4 regions of the Mediterraneibacter sp. NSJ-151 genome follow, and region 2 is predicted to be linked to each of the others. Evidence: predicted binding sites of a transcription regulator. Region 2 holds the regulator's gene; each other region holds the start of a gene.
The links. The regulator Rex, encoded in region 2, represses fermentation and respiration genes when NADH is low (regulators of the CRP and FNR family bind a similar motif). The targets are predictions, from matches to a motif close to ATTGTTAANTANTTAACAAT.

Region 1 (4,978 bases), on a different contig from region 2:
CGCAAATTACCAATACACATTGTTGTCGCGATCCCATTTCCATGAATCTTACGAAAACTTTCTACTTGAATTCCGCATGCAAAAGATGTAAGACTGTTCGCCAGCGTATTCATATCTTGTGAAATAAAGCTTACACCCATAAGTACAATAGCTTCCACTAATACAGAAAATTGCCTCCAGTGAAACAAACCTTCTTCATTACTCTTGTAACGAATCACTTCAGCCAGCGCAATTCCGATTGCAAATGCCATCACCGGGAAGAAATAATGTGCCGCCAGCCCCCATTCTTTCTGTGATAAATGAATTCCAAGTAAAAGCATATTTCCTGTCTGTGCATTTGCAAATACCCCGTCCCTGCACATATAGGAATATGCATCCATAAATCCTCCTGCTACTGCAAGCACAATTCCCAGTCGAATGGATTCCGACATTTGTTTCGAATGTTTCATTTTTCTACACTTCTCTCTTAATTTTCTCGTTTTGTTCCCCAGAAAAATAATGCAACAGTTCCAGGGCCTGTATGACTTCCAATCGTGGTCCCAATGTCATTGATCATAACATTTCCTTTCAGATTCGGAAAACGCTCTTCTATCATATCTGCAACTTTTCTTGCATCTTCATAACATGCTGACTGGGACATAAAGCATTTGTCTGCATATTGTAAACCATTAACGGCAAATTGCTCCATCTTCTTCACTATTTCTTTGCTGACTTTTTTCTTTCCACGTATCTTAAATCTTGGAATTAATTTTCCCTCATTGCTTACATTTAATAGTGGACAAATATCTAACGCTGTTCCAAACCATCCCGAAATCTTAGATATTCTTCCCCCTTTAATAAAAAATGTAAGGTCTGTTGTGAAAAACCAATGATGTACTTCCAGCTTATGTTCTTCAGCCCATGAAGCAACCTCATCAATGGATTTTCCTTCATCTCGCAAATCTGCCAGCTTATCCATCAATAGTCCATATCCAGAAGATGCTGCAAGCGAATCAATAATATAAATCTTTCGGTCCGGATATTCTTCTTCCAACATCTCTTTCGCTGTTCGTGCTGAATTCAAAACCCCTGAAATTCCTGATGACAATGTCACATGTAAAATATCTTTTCCATCTTCAAGAAATGGTCGGAAATATTCAACAAACTCGCCTACGTTGATCTGTGATGTCTTGGTATCAGCACCATCCTGCATCTTTTTATAAAACTGCTGGAATGGCATAGACTGTCCAAGATCATCCGGATACTCTACTCCATCCATAAAATAATGAAAACAAACATATGATATCTTTCGTTCTTCAAAAAATTCTTTTGGCATATCTGCCGTAGAACAACAACTTAAAATATACTCTCCCATCTGCTACTTCCTCCATGTTATCACTTACGTTGTTTCCTATTATAAAGCATTTCCCATAAAAGACAATTCCTTTTTTCTTTCTCTTTTAAGTTCGTATAAACTGACCTTGTGAAAAACACAACGTTAAAATTTTATCGTTATATTGCATAAAATTTAACAAACTATTTTTTAGATTTTTGTGCATTTTTCTTGCTTTTTTTTAGTTTATCGCATAAAATAAACTTAATTGAGTTTACGTGTTACGCTTGATACGTAAATACATTTGCAATTTTAATAATTTATGAAAAGGAGAATTTGATATGAGTAGATTAGAAATCCCTACCCCTATCCGGGCTCAGGTCGTTGTTGAAGGACTCTATCGTGATCTGGAACGTCGAATCGAATCCAGCCCTCCGGGACTTTGTCCTGTAGATATGACCCGTGCCTTTCTTGAAATGTGTCACACACAATCCTGTGGCAAATGTGTTCCTTGCCGTGTCGGTCTCTGGCAGCTAAAAAACCTTTTAACAGATGTTTTAAATGGCGAAGCTACCATGCAGACATTAGATGAAATGACGGAGCTTGCTACTTCTATTATGGAAAGTTCTGACTGTCCGATCGGATACGAAGCTGCTCATATGGTCTACAAAAGTTTATTAGGCTGTCGTGAAGATTATGAAGAGCATATTCGTCAGGGAAGATGTACATGCCAGTATACCCAGCCGGTTCCTTGTGTATCGCTTTGTCCTGCACATGTTGACATTCCTGGTTATATCGCACTTGTAAAAGCAGGTCGTTACGCAGATGCTATCCGCTTGATCAGAAAGGATAATCCATTCCCTACAACCTGTGGTTTTATCTGCGAGCATCCTTGTGAAGCACGTTGCCGCCGTAATATTGTTGACGATGCTGTCAATATCCGCGGTCTCAAGCGTGTAGCAGCTGACTTTGCAGGCGAAGTTCCACCTCCGGTCTGTTCACCATCCACAGGTAAACGAATTGCTGTTGTAGGTGGAGGTCCGGTTGGACTAAGTGCTGCATATTTTCTGCAGTTAATGGGACATCAGACACATGTATTTGAGATGCTTCCAAAATTAGGTGGTATGCTTCGCTATGGTATCCCTAATTATCGTCTTCCTAAAGACCGTCTGGATGATGATATTAATGCAATCTTAAAAACAGGTGTCGAAGTTGAATATGGTAAACGAATCGGTGAAGATATGACTATCCAGAGTCTTCGTGAAAATTATGACGCTGTCCTGATTGCAATCGGAGCAAGTACAGATAAAAAACTTGGTATCGAAGGTGAGAATGCAGACGGAGTCCTCTCCGCAGTTCGTTTCCTCCGTGATGTCGGGGAAGGAACACCTGCAAATCTTGAGGGACAGGAAGTTGCTGTTATTGGTGGCGGTAATGTATCTATGGATGCAGTCCGCACTGCAAAACGTCTCGGTGCCAAAAAGGTAAGCATTGTATATCGTCGTCGTACAGCTGATATGACAGCTCTTGCAGCTGAAATTGAAGGGGCTGTCGCTGAAGGAATTGAGGTACAGACTTTGATGGCTCCATCCAAAATCCAGGTAGATGACAATAATCATGTAACCGGTATTTATGTTACTCCGCAAATGATCAGCAAGATCAAAGACGGACGCGCAAGTGTACGACCGACAGGAGAAGAAGACGTATTTATTCCTTGTCAGACACTGATCGTTGCCATCGGACAAGATATCGAATTTCAGCATTTTGAAGAAGCCGGTGTACCTGTTCAGCGCGGTAAGATCCAGACTGCAACATCCGGCGGATTTGATAACATTCCTGGCGTATTTGCCGGTGGAGACTGTGCATCCGGTCCTGCAACTGTAATCAAAGCAATTGCAGCTGCTAAAGTAGTCGCAGCAAACATTGATGAATATCTTGGATATCATCACATCATCAGCTGTGATGTTGAGATTCCGGAACCAGAACTTTCCGATCGTAAACCTTGCGGAAGAGTAAACTTAACGGAACGAGAAGCAGGTGAACGCGTCTGCGACTTTGATGGTGTTGAAAACTGCATGTCCAAAGCTGAGGCAGATCAGGAAGCCGGACGTTGTCTGCGCTGTGATCACTTCGGTTATGGAAGCTTCAAAGGAGGTCGAGAAACATTATGGTAAATATTACGATTGATAATCAAAAAATCTCCGTACCGGAAGGTACAACCATTATGGAAGCGGCTGCATCCATCGGCATCCAGATTCCAAAACTTTGCTATTTAAAAGGCATTAACGATATCGCAGCCTGTCGTGTCTGCGTTGTCGAACGTGAAGGGATGGAGCGTCTTATGACCTCCTGCAATAACGTTGCGATAGAAGGCATGGTTATTTACACAAACAGTCCTAAGGTTCGTGATGCCCGCAAAAAAACGGTACAGCTTATCTTATCTCAGCATGACTGCCAGTGTGCAACTTGTGTCAGAAGTGGAAACTGTACATTACAGAAAATCGCAAATGATTTGAATATACTTGATATTCCATATAAACAAAGACTGGAAGATTTTCCATGGGATAAGGATTTTCCTTTTATCCGCGATTCCAAAAAATGTATTAAATGTATGCGCTGCATCCAGATTTGTGATAAAATTCAGGATTTACATATCTGGGATGTGACAAGTACCGGTTCTAGAACAACCGTAAACGTAAGAGGAAACAAAAAGATTTCTGATGTATCTTGTTCACTTTGTGGACAGTGCATTACCCATTGCCCTGTTGGTGCACTTCATGAAAGAGACGATACAGAAAAAGTATTTCGTGCCATTGCCGATCCAAGTAAGGTAGTTGTTGCACAAGTTGCTCCTGCTGTACGTGCCGCATGGGGTGAAGCTCTCGGATTATCTCGTGAAGAGGCAACTGTAGGCAAAATCATGGATTCCCTCAAACGTCTTGGTGTAGATTATGTATTTGATACAACATTCTCTGCTGACCTGACCATTATGGAAGAAGGAAATGAATTCCTGCAGAGATTTACAAAAGGCGAATTAAAATTACGTCCAATGTTTACATCCTGCTGCCCTGGATGGGTTCGATTTATCAAATCGCAATACCCTCATCTGGTTCCACAGTTATCAACTGCAAAATCTCCACAGCAGATGTTTGGTGCAGTCATGAAAACTTATTTTGCTGAATCAATTGGCGTAAAACCAGAAAATATTTACACACTTTCCATCATGCCTTGCGTTGCTAAAAAAGGCGAACGAAACATGGAACTGTTCTATAAAGAATATGCCGGAAATGATATTGATGCGGTTCTTACAACCCGCGAACTTACACGTATGATCCGCTCTTCACACATTTCACCTTCTACATTAGTAGACCGTGAATGCGACCCACTTATGAAAGAAGGAAGCGGTGCCGGTGTAATCTTCGGTGCAACCGGAGGTGTTATGGAGGCAGCTCTTCGTTCTGCCCACTATCTTGTAACAGGTAAAAATCCAGAGCCGGATGCATTTAAAATTGTACGAAGCCCATCTTTTGAAACAGGTGTTATAGAGGCTGAAGTACAGCTTGGCAGTGCAACTGTAAAAGCTGCTGTTGTCAGCGGACTCGGTAATACACGTAAATTACTCGAAGCAATCGAACACGGTGAAGTACACTACGACTTCGTAGAAGT
Region 2 (4,978 bases):
AATATGACTGATTAATTCTAATGCCGGTTTTAATGAAATTGCATTTTTATTTACCTCATCAGACGGATACATTCCATATAAAGAGATTCCTGCTCTTGCCAGATTGTGCTTCATATTGGGAAAATCTATAATTCCAGCACTATTATCGCAATCAATATATGGAATTTCCAGATTTTTCTCTTCCAGTGCCTGTTTCATCCAAACAAATTTCTCATGCTGTTGATATGTATAGCTTTTATCTTTTTCATCTGCCTTCGCAAAATGCGTGAACATTCCTTCAATTTTTATATTTGGTAATTTACTTATCTGTTCAATAATATCTGCCGTTTCATCCGATACTGCAAAACCAATACGTCCCATTCCTGTATCGATTTTAATATGCAAATATGCCGTTTTATTTAATTTAACAGCCTGTTTTGATATTTCTATTGCCATTTCTTCTGTATATGTAGCAGGACGTACTTCGTAACGGATCATATCCTCATACTGATCTGGAAATACACATCCCAATACAAGGATTGGCTTACAAATTCCAGCCTTACGCAAGAGAGCAGCTTCATCAAGACTAGCTGTCGCATAACCCCATACATAATCCACTGATTCGAACATTCTGGCAATTGGAATCGCACCATGTCCATATCCATCTGTTTTAATAACCGCAACCAACTTTGCTCCTGTTCCGATTCGCTCCTTCATTTGTTCCATGTTATATGCAATTGCATCCAAATCAATTTTTGCATACACACGTGTATATTGTTTCATGTTCTATTCCTCCATATCAAATATTACTGTTCTACCTGCTTTAGTACATCTTTTATTCCTGAAATCAAATCTTCTGCCAGTACACTGTAAACGCCACAGCTTTTTCTTGCATAATCTCCTCCGTTTGCATGAAGATACACTCCTGACACAACACTATCATACAAATTCATATGTTGTGCTGTAAGCCCTGTGATCACACCAGCAAGAACATCTCCCGAACCTGCTTTTGCCATCGCACTATTTCCTGCAGTATTTACAAATAAAGGATGATCTTCTTTTGCTACAAGCGTACGAGCGTCTTTCAACGCACAAACAACAGGATACCGTTTCACAAAATCAGTCAATATATTCATACGATCTGCATTTAATTTTGCGACCGAGCACTTTAAAAGTCTCGTCATTTCCTTCATGTGTGGAGTTAATGCTATCGGAAATGTACTTTTTTCAAGCAATTCCATCTTTTCAGATAAAAGATTGATTCCATCTGCATCAATAATACATGGGACTTTACAGAATTGAAATACCCCTTGTAATAATTTATCTGCTGTTTTTTCCTGGCCAAGTCCACATCCAATACATACAACATCTGCCCAATTTAATAATTGTTTCAATTCTTCTTCAGAATATTCTGTATAAGTGGAGATAATTGCTTCTGGCAGCAGTTGTTGAAGAATGCTTCTGTTTTCTTTGGCAGTATATATCTGAACAAGCCCTGCTCCGCTTACATATGCTGCTTTTGCACTTAAATATGCTGCTCCGGCCATTCCCTTGCTTCCGGTAATCATAAGCACTTTCCCATATGTTCCTTTATGCGAATTTGCCACACGTTTCGGCAGACATGTGCAAAGATCATCTTGTTCCAGTGTATAACATATTTCTATATTATTTTGGTAAAGTTCTGTATTGATACCGATTGATTTTACAACTACTTCTCCTGCAAAATCTTTTCCCGGATACAGAACAGTTCCTAGTTTCTCACATTGTACAGAAACCGTCAAGTCCGCTTTAAATGCTATACCTAAAATTTTTCCGTCCAAAGAACTGACTCCCGAGGGTATATCTACCGCAACTTTATATCCTTCCATTGCATTTAAACACTCTATCACGGAAGCATATTTACCGCTTATCTCCCGGCAAAGTCCAACGCCAAAAATCGCATCTACGATCACGCCATACTCTTCATCAGGGATTTCTGTCTCTATCGATATCCCAATATTTTTACAAATACAATATTGTTGTTTACATTCATCGCTCATTGACTCTGTTTTTCCAACAAATGCAATTCCTACGGAATAATTCTCATCATGTAACAATCTTGCGATTGCAAATCCGTCTCCTCCATTATTTCCGGAACCACAAACTATCAGTATCTTTTTGTTCTTCAAAACTTTCGATTTTATAACCTCAGCAATTCCCAATGCAGCTCTCTCCATCAGCACCAAAGATGGAATTCCTATTTCATGAATTGTGTGTGCGTCAGCTTTTTGCATCCAATTTCCAGTAGGCAAATATCGCATTTTTACTCATCCTTTCTTAAAGCACGAAATAAAATAATTATCTCCAAACTATGAGAAACACGCTTCGCGAGTTTCTCAAGTTATCGCGGCAGTCGCCAAGGTCTCGTGCAAGCACGGACTTTGGCTCGTTGCTCGCGTAAATACAAATAACGTGCAAAGGCATTAAACAACCCTTTTGCACGTTATGATACTTCTAATCTTCCCCATGTTCTTCTTTGTATCGGGTAATATTATAGGACAACTTCATCAAGCTATCAGATAAATGGACACTTTCTACAATCACATCTTTCGGAAGATTCAAATCTGTATGTGCAAAATTCCAAATTGCTTTAATGCCATTACGTACCAGAATATCAGATACTTCAACCGCTTTTGTTTTTGGAATTGTGAGTGCTACAATATCAATATTTTCTTCCTGAAGAACTGTCTCTAATTCATCCATCATTCGAATCGGAATGTCTCTGATCACTTTTCCTTTCAATTCAGGATTCACATCAAAGATTCCTTTTAAAATAAATCCATTTCTTGCAAAAGATGCATAATTTGCAAGTGCCTGTCCTAAATTACCTGCTCCTATGATTACCATATTGTGACTCTGGTCCAATCCCAGTATCTTACCAATCTCCGTGCGAAGATACTTTACATTATAACCATATCCTTGTTGGCCAAATCCACCAAAATTATTCAAATCCTGGCGAATCTGTGATGCTGTTACATGCATTTTTTTACTTAAATCACTTGATGATATTCTTTCTACTCCGGCTTCATTGAGTTCACCAAGATATCTGTAATATCTTGGAAGTCTCCCAATAACAGCCTTTGATATTCCTCTTGACTCCACACTTATCGTCCTCCAAATATAAACTATATCTATTATAAAGTTTTATTTTAACAAAGTCAAACTTTTGACATACTTTTTTTGTATTTTATCTAAAATTTTTTTATATTTCGTCGGTTTTCACACTATTTTATCTGAATTTTTTTGTGAAATCTAAATTCTTTAGTTGTATTTTATCTGTATTTCGATATAATAAATACGATATGCTTAAATATAGGAGGATGTATATATGATACTTGCATGTCATAATCTAAATAAATCTTTCGGAGAACGCATCATTGTAAAAGATGGTTCTTTCCATATTGAAGATAGAGAAAAGGTTGCTTTTGTCGGTGTGAATGGTGCCGGAAAATCAACAATTTTAAAAATGATCATTGGCGAAGAGCCAACAGACAGCGGGAATATTGTTCTTACAAAAGGGAAAACAATTGGTTATCTTGCACAGCAGCAAAATCTAATCAGTGGAAATAGTATTTACGAAGAATTAAAAACTGCAAAAGCAGACATTATAAGACTTGAAGAACAAATTCGTACGATTGAACACGAATTAAAAGGCTTATCCGGTGATGAATTACAGACTCGCTTGAATACTTACAACCGTCTGATGTCTGAATTTGAATCCAAGAACGGATATGCATATGAAAGTGAAATCATAGGGGTGTTAAAAGGACTTGGTTTTCAGGAAAATGAGTTTTCAAAGGAAGCCAGCACGCTATCAGGTGGACAAAAAACGCGTGTTTCCTTAGGCAAACTTCTGTTAACAAAACCAGATATCCTATTATTGGATGAGCCGACCAACCATTTGGACTTAAATTCTATATCCTGGTTAGAAACATATCTGTTAAATTACCCGGGAGCTGTATTCATCGTATCACATGACCGTTTCTTCTTAAACAGAGTCGTAACTAAGGTTGTTGAAATAGATCAAGGGCATCTTCGTATGTATAATGGTAATTATAAAGATTACGCCGAAAAAAAACGTCAGTTACGCGATGCACAAATGAAAGAATATTTAAATCAACAAAGAGAAATCAAACACCAAGAGGCAGTAATTGAAAAATTAAAATCTTTTAATCGAGAAAAATCTATCAAGCGTGCTGAAAGCCGCGAAAAAATGCTTGACAAAATAGAACGTATTGACAAACCGATGGATTCCACACAGGAAATGCATTTTGAGCTGAATCCATCTTGTATCAGTGGTAATGATGTTTTAACAGTTGAACATTTAACAAAAAGATTTGAGACACAAACCCTGTTTTCCGATATTTCATTTGAAATCAAACGTGGTGAGCATGTTGCAATCATCGGAGATAACGGAACCGGAAAAACAACTTTATTAAAAATTTTAAATCAGGTATTAGATGCCGATGAAGGTGCTTTTACTTTAGGTTCTAAGGTAAAGATTGGATACTATGATCAGGAGCACCACGTACTTCATGATAATAAGACTATTTTTGAAGAAATTTCCGACGACTATCCATCACTAACAAATACTCAGATTCGAAACACTTTAGCTGCTTTTCAGTTTACTGCAGACGATGTGTTTAAACTCATCCGTGATTTAAGCGGTGGTGAAAAAGGTCGTGTTTCGCTTGCAAAATTAATGCTCTCCGAAGCAAACTTTTTGATTCTTGATGAGCCCACAAACCATTTGGATATCACTTCAAAGGAAATTCTTGAGCAGGCCTTAAACGATTATACCGGAACAATCTTATATGTTTCTCATGACCGTTATTTTATTAATCAGACTGCTTCACGTATTTTGGAATTGGTAAACCAGACATTTGTAAATTACATTGGAAACTATGACTATTATCTTGAGAAAAAAGAGGAATTAACTGCAAAATATGCTTCTGTTTCT
Region 3 (4,978 bases), on a different contig from region 2:
TTTTACTTTGCAATTATCGACAAGTCTCTATCGACAAGTAATCGACAAATAATCGACAAATGAAGTAAATTTTATTGATTTTTACCAGTTCTTGTAAGTTTGAGAACTGGCTATTTTACGCGAGTTCTTAGAACTTGCCAGCTTTAGCAGCTTCTTCTACGGAAACTGCAACTGCAACAGTCATACCAACCATTGGGTTGTTACCAGCACCGATCAGACCCATCATCTCAACGTGAGCAGGAACTGAAGAAGAACCAGCAAACTGTGCATCAGAGTGCATACGTCCTAATGTATCTGTCATACCATAAGAAGCAGGACCGGCAGCCATGTTATCCGGGTGAAGTGTACGTCCTGTACCACCACCTGAAGCTACTGAGAAATATTTCTTGCCCTGTTCGATACATTCTTTTTTATATGTACCTGCAACTGGATGCTGGAAACGTGTTGGGTTTGTAGAGTTACCTGTGATAGAAACGTCTACACCTTCTTTGTGCATGATAGCAACACCTTCACGTACATCGTTAGCACCGTAGCAGTTTACTTTAGAACGAAGTCCGTCAGAGTAAGCGATTCTCTGAACTTCTTTCAGTTCTCCTGTGTAGTAATCATATTCTGTCTGTACATATGTGAATCCATTGATTCTTGAAATGATCTTTGCAGCATCTTTTCCAAGACCGTTCAGGATAACACGAAGAGGTTTTTTACGAACTTTGTTAGCTTTCTCAGCGATACCGATAGCACCCTCAGCAGCTGCGAATGATTCGTGACCTGCAAGGAATGCGAAACAATCTGTATCTTCTTCCAGAAGCATCTTTCCAAGGTTACCATGTCCAAGACCTACTTTACGCTGGTCAGCAACAGAACCTGGGATACAGAATGCCTGAAGTCCTTCACCGATAGCAGCAGCAGCCTCAGCAGCTGTTCTACATTCTTTTTTAATTGCGATTGCTGCACCTACGATGTATGCCCAGCAAGCGTTTTCGAAACAGATTGGCTGAATACCTTTGATCTGATTGTAAACATCAAGACCGGCATCCTTTGTAATCTTTTCTGCTTCTTCGATAGAAGCAATGCCATAGCTGTTCAGTACTGCATTGATTTTATCAATTCTTCTCTCATATGATTCAAATAAAGCCATTTAATTGTCCTCCTGATTTATTTAACGCTTATTTTCCATAAAACGGACAAGTCCGTTCGTTGTGATTATTCTTTACGTGGGTCGATGATCTTAACAGCGTCAGCAACACGTCCGTACTGTCCTTTTGCTTTCTCCCAAGCTTCGTTTGGAGTATCTCCGGCTTTAACGAAGTCTGTGAATTTTCCAAGGCTTACGAACTGGTATCCAATGATCTCATCGTTCTCATCAAGAGCGATACCTGTTACATATCCTTCTGCCATCTCCAGGTAACGAGGACCTTTTGCGAGTGTTCCGTACATTGTTCCTACCTGAGAACGAAGTCCTTTACCAAGGTCTTCCAGTCCAGCTCCGATAGCAAGTCCGTCTTCAGAGAATGCACTCTGTGTTCTTCCGTATACAATCTGTAAGAACAGCTCTCTCATAGCTGTGTTGATTGCATCACATACAAGGTCTGTATTCAATGCTTCAAGAATTGTTTTACCTGGAAGAATTTCAGATGCCATAGCAGCAGAATGAGTCATTCCTGAACATCCAATTGTCTCTACCAATGCTTCCTGAATGATTCCGTCTTTTACATTAAGAGTAAGTTTACAAGCACCCTGCTGTGGAGCACACCAGCCTACACCATGTGTAAAACCAGAGATATCTTTCACTTCTTTTGCCTGTACCCATTTAGCCTCTTCTGGGATTGGAGCTGGTCCGTGATTTGCACCCTGAGCAACCGGACACATCAGTTCAACTTCTTTAGAATAAATCATGTTAAAACTCCTTTCAAATATGTATGATTTGTCTCGCGTATAATGTTTGATAATTAATTAACATCACACTTACTTTATTTTCTCATAAAATATAGATTTCGTCAATTGTCACTTTCGACAACTTTCGAGTACTTTCAATATAAAAATACGATATAAATGTGATTGAACATTTTTGAACAGCGTTTTATAATGTAAATAATAAAAAAAGAAAGGAATCAGATATTATGACAACAGAGCGTATTGAAAACATGTGTGGCGGAGAAGGTCATGTAATTGTAAAAAGAATTCTTGATGCAAAGGAACTGAATGGCAAGTGCGGATTATATGCACAGGTAACTATCGAGCCTGGATGTTCTCTTGGATACCACGAACATCACAACGAAAGTGAAACATATTATATCATTTCCGGAGAAGGAGAATATGATGATAATGGAACAAAACGCATGGTAAAAGCAGGAGATAAGACATTCACACCGGATAATTGCGGACATGGATTAAAGAATACAGGAACAGAAGACCTTGTATTTATGGCTTTGATTATTTTAGATTAAGGCGAGAGGCCGGGGAGGCCAGAAGGGACGGGGTTTAGTGGCTCTTTTGCGAACAAAAGAGCCACTAAACCCCGTCCCTTCTGGCTTCCCTTCTCTATCTCCGATACTTACGAATCACACAGGAAACAACGCCTGCCACGCAAAGACCGAATAATTGGTTATGAAGAGAACCGAAAACTGCCAGGGCACCCTTGATTCCTTTTAAAATCTCGATGATTGCAGGTAATACTTCTATATTTTCTGGGATAAAATCACCGAATAAAAATGCCGCATAGGAACAAATGTAAAGTATGATAAATGAATTCCGTCCGCGTCCTACATCTTCCCAATGAACTCCATATTCATCTCGTATACGTTCTTTTGTCATAGACCTGAAAAGTGCAATGATTTCGCAAAAAATTACAATTGCAGCTACAGCGGCATATGCAAGAAAAGTTGGCGAGAAAGCTTGTGATTCAAGTGAATTTTCCAGGTCGCCATATGGAGCACTTCCTACATAAAAGTTGTAAGCTAAAATGGCAATGATTATAAGGATAAGCAGTATAGTCAGATTTCGGATAAATGTTTTTGAAACCTTATAAAGTGCGTTGCCACCTTTTTGAAGTGGTGCTGCAAGTCGTGTGGGTCCACTTTTACGTCTTCTGGATTTAGGAAAGTCATAGTCGTCATCGTCATCATCATTATAATCATAATCAATGTCGTCATCATCGTAACGATTGGAAGGCTGCTGGGCATAACGAATAGCCTGTGCCTTTTCTTCCTCGCGTGAAATGTTAGTTGGAATACTTAAATCAACAGATTTGTTGTTGTTTTTAGAAGAAGTATTTCCTTTTTTCTTTCTTTTTGTCTTCTTTGTATTTTTCTGAGAGGTATTCTCTAATTTTGTTGTATCAAAATCAATGGATGGTCGTAATGTTGAATCATCATCATATGTAACTTCAAAATTATCGTCGAACCAGGATGAGTCATTTTTTGAAGAAGCCATGAAAAATAAAAACCCCTTTCTTTTAAATATGATAATTATAAAATGTTAAAATGATTATATTGAAATAATCAATGTAGTATATCCTATAATGTTTTTTTTGCGAAGACAAGTAAAAAAATGTAAAATTCATAAAAAATTAAAATTAAGGACGGGGATAAGTGGCTTTTTCACGTGTGAAAAAGCCACTTATCCCCGTCCCCATTTGGCAAACTGGACTGGTTAAATTTAACGATTCTGGCTGTTTTTATCAATCCAATCATGTGTTATGATTTGGAAAAATGAAAATACAGAAAAGTTTCTGTGAGGAATGGAGAGATTATTTATGAAAAGATTTTCAGCAAAAAAAATTACAATTGCAGCCTTATCAATTGCGCTTGTCTGCATATCAACAGCAATCATTCATATTCCGATTCCGCTTGGTTATATGCATTTGGGAAATATTTGTATTCTTCTGTGTTCATATTTATTCCCTTGGGATATCGGACTTTTAGCCGGCGGTGTTGGTTCTGCATTGTCAGATTTATTGACAGGATATCCGCAGTGGGTATTGCCTACTTTGATTATTAAGGGTATTATGGGATATGCAGGTTCAAAAGTTACACATGCAGGGAAAACACCTGCACGTATGCTGTCAGCTAGAACATTTATCGGAGCAGTGGTTTCTATCGTAATTATGATTGCAGGATATACAATTGCCGGTGGAATCATGTATGGAAGTGTTGCGACAGGACTTGCACAGGTACCTGGACTGACAACAGAAGGAATTATTGGAATTATTGGATTCTATGTTCTGGGATTTGTTATGGAAAAGTGCCATGCTTCAAAATTTATCTCAGAAGGAGTATAACAGATGACATCACACAATCATCAAAAGAAAATAGCTGTTATAAATGATATTTCTGGGTTTGGACGCTGCTCAATTGCAGTGTCCCTGCCCATTATTTCAATGTTAAAGGTACAGTGCTGCCCATTGCCAACATCTATTTTTTCAAATCATACGGGTTTTCCATCATTCTTTTTTGAAGATTTTACAAAAAATATGGAGCCTTATATGGAAGAATGGAAAAAGTTGGATTTGAAATTCAATGGAATCAGCACTGGGTTTTTAGGTTCAGCAGAACAAATACGAATCGTGCAGGAATTTATTTCTGAATTTAAATCAAAAGATACATTAGTTATCGTAGATCCGGTTATGGGAGATTATGGAAAAACGTATTCAACATATACAGAGGAAATGTGTCAACGTATGAAGCAGTTGGCGTGCAAGGCTGATATTTTAACTCCAAACCTGACAGAAGCATGTATTTTGACGGATACGCCATATAAAGAAGACTGGAAAGTTGCGGAGGTAATTGAATTGGCAGAAAAACTTTCCGAACAAGGGCCGGAAAAAGTTGTTATAACCGGAGTATCTCAGAAGAGTTATATTTGCAATTTCTGTTATGAAAAAGGAACGGAGCCATCTATCGTTAAGACTCAGAAGGTTGGAACACAGCGTTCCGGAACAGGAGATATTTTCTCTGCAATCATTTCAGCAGACGCTGTC
Region 4 (4,978 bases), on a different contig from region 2:
TGTGCATTGTTCATTGACCTCGTCTGACGCTACTTTATATTCTGACTGAACAAGCATCAGCTGCCAGTTTTCTTGTTTCAATGTCTCTGTCAATTCTGACGGGATGACATCTCTTGGAATAGATGAACCAAGCAAATCGTCCAATCCAAGTGCGAATTTCACACCTTTTACTTTTTTAATTTCTTTCAGCATTGCTTTCGCATCTTTTGCTGACATATCAGATTTAACAAGTACCATGTCTGTTGCATTCATGTCAAATGTATCTGCCAGTTTATCATTTGCCTTGATGCTGGCAAGATATTTCGGAAGTGTAGAATCCAAATTGTAATATACATCTGTCTTTGTATATCCGATCAATGCCGGAACTAATACAACAAGGAATACTACCACGAATACTTTAAAATGTTTTGTAATCCATTTTGCAGGTTTCTCCATCGGCGGTATAATGGAACGATGTGTTGTCTTTTCAATTGCTTTGTCAAATACAAGCAAAAGTGATGGCAGGATTGTAACACAACTGATTACTCCAAATACGACGCCCTTCGCCATAACGATACCCAAGTCGCGTCCAAGTGTAAAGCTCATGAAACACAATGCAATGAAACCTGCCACCGTTGTGATAGAGCTTCCGATTACCGATGTAAATGTATTGGATATTGCATGTGCCATCGCACGCTCTTTGTCGCCATCAAAACGCTGCTTATTTTCCTGATAACTATGCCACAGGAAAATGGAATAATCCATTGTAACTCCAAGCTGCAATACTGCACTTAACGCCTTTGTAATATAAGAAATCTGTCCGAGGAAGTAGTTGCTTCCCATATTATAAATAATCGCCATACCGATACTAAGCATAAAGAATATCGGTAAAACCCAACAATCTGTAAATATTGAAAGTACGATACAGCTTAACACAACTGCAATCAGTACATAAATCGGCATCTCTTTTTCAGACAGGTTCTTAATATCTGTTACAACTGCTGACATACCGCTTAAATAGCACTGTTCATTTGTAACACTTCGAATTTCTTTGATTGCGTCCATTGTACTGTCTGCAGAAGTTGTATCATCAAAGAAGATTGCCATTAGTGTCGCATCATCTTTATAAAATACATCTTTTAGGTTATCAGGCAATTCACTGATCGGCATTGATAAATCTGCAATAGAGTCATACCAGATTACATCTGCTACTCCGTCTACCTGCTCAATTTTCTGTTTGACGTCTACCGCTTCTTTCGTCGTCATGCCATCTACGATTTCCATTGCGAATGCGCCTTTTTGAAATTCATCGATTAAAATGTCCTGACCTTTCATCGTGTCAATATTCCCCGGCAGATAATAAAGAATATCATAATTTACCCTGGTCTTTAAATACCCCAGAACTGATGGAATTAATAATAAAATTCCGATAATTAAAATTGTGATTCTGTATTTCACAATTTTTTTACCCACCTTAATCATGTTTTCATCTCCCAATCTTTTTCATTTCTAAACTTATTATATTCTTAAATGACCATTGGTCAATATTCACATTTGCAAATTTGTAGCCGAAAATGAATATTGGTCATTTTCATATTGATTTTTTTTCGTTTTTGTTACACAATAGATAATATCTTGTTGAACTTTATCGCATGATATCGGTATTGTTCAAGAATGTATTACAGGAGTGAGGAATATGAGTAAGGTAGACTTAAATAAGAAAGAAAAGAAAAATGCACTTTTGCAGACTGCATTTGAATTATTCACAGATAAGGGGTTTGCCAAGACGACAATCTCCGATATTTCTTCTAAAGCCGGTCTTGCAAAAGGCACATTTTATTTGTATTTCAAAGATAAATACGACTTGCGAGACATTTTAATCGCACATAAAACCGGTCAGCTTTTTGCAGAAGCACACCATGCTCTTCTGCAACAATCGATCGAAGGTTTTGAGAACCAATTATTTTTTGTTGTTGATTTCATTATAGAAAAACTGGCTGCGAACCCAAAATTATTGCAATTTATTTCCAAAAATTTATCTTGGGGAATTTTCCGTGTTGCCTTTGAACAACAAGTTGCTGATGAATCTGAAGAATCACGTGAATTCTATTCTTATTATCGTGAATTAGTTCAAGAAAGTTCCATCACAGATTTGGAAGCCGAATTATTACTTTTTACAATACTAGAGCTTGTAGGTTCCACCTGCTATAGCTGTATCTTATACGAACAGCCTCTTCCTATAGAAGAGTATATGCCGTACCTGCATCGTTCGATTCATCATATTTTATTATCTTATTTCAACAAAAATGAATACAGCCAGTAAAAAAGAAACGACAGAACATGCACTGCTCTGCCGTTTCTTTTTCTTACATTAACTTTCTAAACAAATCTTTCAGATCTTCTACGCTTGCATCTTTTGGATTACCCGGTGCACAAGCATCTGCATGAGCAGACTCTGCCAGGAACTGAAGATCCTCTTCTTTGAGTGCTTCAAGTTTTGTAGGGATACCAACATCTACAGAAAGCTTCTGTACAGCATCTACTGCTGCTTTGCGGTACTCTTCTACAGACATATCATCTACACCCTTTACACCCATTGCTCTTGCGATTTCTTTGTATTTCTCGCCAGTGCAATCTGCATTGTATTCCATAACGATTGGAAGCATCATTGCACATGCAACACCATGTGGTGTATCATATACAGCACCAAGTGTATGAGCCATAGAATGTGCGATTCCAAGTCCTACGTTTGAGAATCCCATTCCTGCAATATACTGTCCGAGAGCCATACCTTCACGTCCCTCTTTTTCGTTATTTACTGCACTTCTAAGTGATCTTGAAATGATTTCAATTGCTTTCAGATGGAACATATCTGTCATTTCCCATGCTGCTTTTGTTGTGTATCCTTCAATTGCATGTGTCAATGCATCCATACCTGTAGAGGCTGTCAGTCCCTTTGGCATAGAAGACATCATGTCTGGGTCTACAACTGCGATGATTGGCATATCGTGTGGGTCAACACATACAAATTTTCTTTTCTTTTCTACATCTGTAATAACATAGTTGATCGTTACCTCTGCTGCTGTTCCTGCTGTTGTTGGAACTGCGATAATTGGTACACAAGGTTTCTTTGTAGGTGCAACACCTTCCAGGCTTCTAACATCTTCAAATTCAGGGTTTGCAATGATGATACCGATTGCTTTTGCTGTATCCATAGAAGAACCGCCACCAATAGCAACAATGTAATCAGCTCCTGCTTTCTTAAATGCTTCTACTCCATGCTGTACATTTTCGATTGTTGGGTTGGCTTTGATATCAGAATAAATTTCATACTCAAGTCCTGCATCTTCCAGCACTTTTGTTACTTTTGTTGTTACTTCAAATTTAATCAAATCCGGATCAGAACATACAAATGCTTTTTTGTAAGCTCTTGCTTTTGCCTCTGTTGCAATTTCCCCAATTGCACCTGCTCCATGATAAGATGTTTCATTCAACATAATTCTGTTTGCCATTTTTTCTTCTCCCTTTCTGTTTTGCCGTTTTGTTTTCTTATGTCTTTATTTTAACAATATCTTCTCCAAATAAAAAGTTACAAAAAAGTCAATCTGTCACATTTTCACATGTCAGGTTGACTTTTTTCTTATTTTTCATTCATTTTACACAAGATTTAATTGTTTCATCACATCATACAACTCTGACGGCATCGCCGATACAAGTGCCTTAGCCATCTCTTGTGGTGTGCTTTTTCTCTCACCCAGCACCCACTGAACAGTCATATAAATAGACCCCTGACAATACATCTCCAACAAAAAACGTAGATTTTCTGAAATCGGTTCTTTCGTCTTCTCTTCAATCTGCCTTGTATAAAAAGCAAGTATCAATTGGAAATCATGTTCTCTTAAACAATTCTGCTGGTCATTACGAAATGCTGCCTTAAAAAATAACTTTTCTTCTTCAATATACTGAAACTTCTTACACAAACCTTCATAGACAGTTGTTCCCTCTCCCATATGCTCAAAGGATTCCAAAAGAATCTTGTCAAAATACCAGTTTATCAAATCATATTTATCCAGAAAATAGCGATAAAATGTCTGTCGTGTTGTCCCACATTCCTGAACTATTTCTTTAACTGTAATCTTCTCTACCGGCATGGTTCTCATACAAGTTTTCATCGCTTCTGCAAGCCGGTATTTCATTTTCTCCTGCTTATCTCCCACTCTTTGCCATACCTTTCTTTTGATTTATCCATACTATACCATATCTTCCCCGTGAAATACAGAATAAAAGGTTGAATTCCACCGCAATCACAGTGAAATCCAACCTTTTAACGTTTAAAAATAAATGCCGGGATTGGGGGATTATTCTCCCTATTGTAATATTCATTTACAATTACTGTATATTCTTTGGGATTGAGTTCTTTTATATATCGAAGAATCGCATCCTTCTCTTCAAACCCTGTATCACCGCCACTGTAAATACACAGACTCATCATACCACCATGTTTCAACAAGGTAAGTCCTTTTTCAATTGCTTCTAAACTAGTCTGTGTCTTTGTTGCAATAGCATGATCTCCCCCCGGAAGATATCCAAAATTAAAGCAAATTACATCGGCAGATTCTGTCTGCACATATTCATCCATGTGTTCATGCCCTGTCAAAAGCAATTTTGCTCTGTCTTGCAGCCCCGCTTTCTGCAACAAGTTTTCTGTTGCATGCACTGCTTCCGACTGGATATCAAATGCAAGCACACTTCCTTGTTCTCCTGCAAGTTCGCATAAAAGCTTTGTGTCGTGTCCCTTGCCCATAGTCGCATCAATATATAATCCGTCTTTCTTTGCCACAGACCGTATAATCTGATGACACCAATCTGTAATCTGTGATGGATTCATTTTATTTCTCCTCGTCTATATAGCACTTACCACATAATTTATAAGCTTCTTCTAAACTATGCTGTATACTCAGCAAGCAGTTCGATAAACTCATCACTCGTTCCAAAAGCT

Region 1: the regulator Rex is predicted to act here: its motif matches at 1,496-1,515, upstream of LQE94_RS09135 (NAD(P)-binding protein).
Region 3: the regulator Rex is predicted to act here: its motif matches at 1,942-1,961, upstream of LQE94_RS10035 (iron-sulfur cluster assembly scaffold protein).
Region 4: the regulator Rex is predicted to act here: its motif matches at 3,530-3,549, upstream of fucO (lactaldehyde reductase).

Annotation. Positions count from the first base shown of each region.
Region 1 covers NZ_JAKVPP010000007.1:128,513-133,490, forward strand. Annotated here, with positions in the region: gene LQE94_RS09125 (YoaK family protein) at 1-449, opposite strand, end outside; gene LQE94_RS09130 (DegV family protein) at 467-1,354, opposite strand; gene LQE94_RS09135 (NAD(P)-binding protein) at 1,654-3,486, shown strand; gene LQE94_RS09140 ([FeFe] hydrogenase, group A) at 3,480-4,978, shown strand, end outside.
Region 2 covers NZ_JAKVPP010000003.1:41,027-46,004, reverse strand. Annotated here, with positions in the region: gene alr (alanine racemase) at 1-762, opposite strand, end outside; gene LQE94_RS03605 (NAD(P)H-hydrate dehydratase) at 786-2,279, opposite strand; gene LQE94_RS03600 (redox-sensing transcriptional repressor Rex) at 2,473-3,120, opposite strand; gene abc-f (ribosomal protection-like ABC-F family protein) at 3,347-4,978, shown strand, end outside.
Region 3 covers NZ_JAKVPP010000008.1:110,514-115,491, forward strand. Annotated here, with positions in the region: gene LQE94_RS10030 (GGGtGRT protein) at 128-1,138, opposite strand; gene LQE94_RS10035 (iron-sulfur cluster assembly scaffold protein) at 1,204-1,896, opposite strand; gene LQE94_RS10040 (cupin domain-containing protein) at 2,121-2,447, shown strand; gene LQE94_RS10045 (hypothetical protein) at 2,542-3,432, opposite strand; gene LQE94_RS10050 (ECF transporter S component) at 3,755-4,279, shown strand; gene LQE94_RS10055 (pyridoxamine kinase) at 4,283-4,978, shown strand, end outside.
Region 4 covers NZ_JAKVPP010000006.1:154,741-159,718, reverse strand. Annotated here, with positions in the region: gene LQE94_RS08105 (efflux RND transporter permease subunit) at 1-1,461, opposite strand, end outside; gene LQE94_RS08100 (TetR/AcrR family transcriptional regulator) at 1,676-2,302, shown strand; gene fucO (lactaldehyde reductase) at 2,346-3,491, opposite strand; gene LQE94_RS08090 (TetR/AcrR family transcriptional regulator C-terminal domain-containing protein) at 3,636-4,175, opposite strand; gene LQE94_RS08085 (tRNA (mnm(5)s(2)U34)-methyltransferase) at 4,304-4,867, opposite strand; gene LQE94_RS08080 (HPr family phosphocarrier protein) at 4,924-4,978, opposite strand, start outside.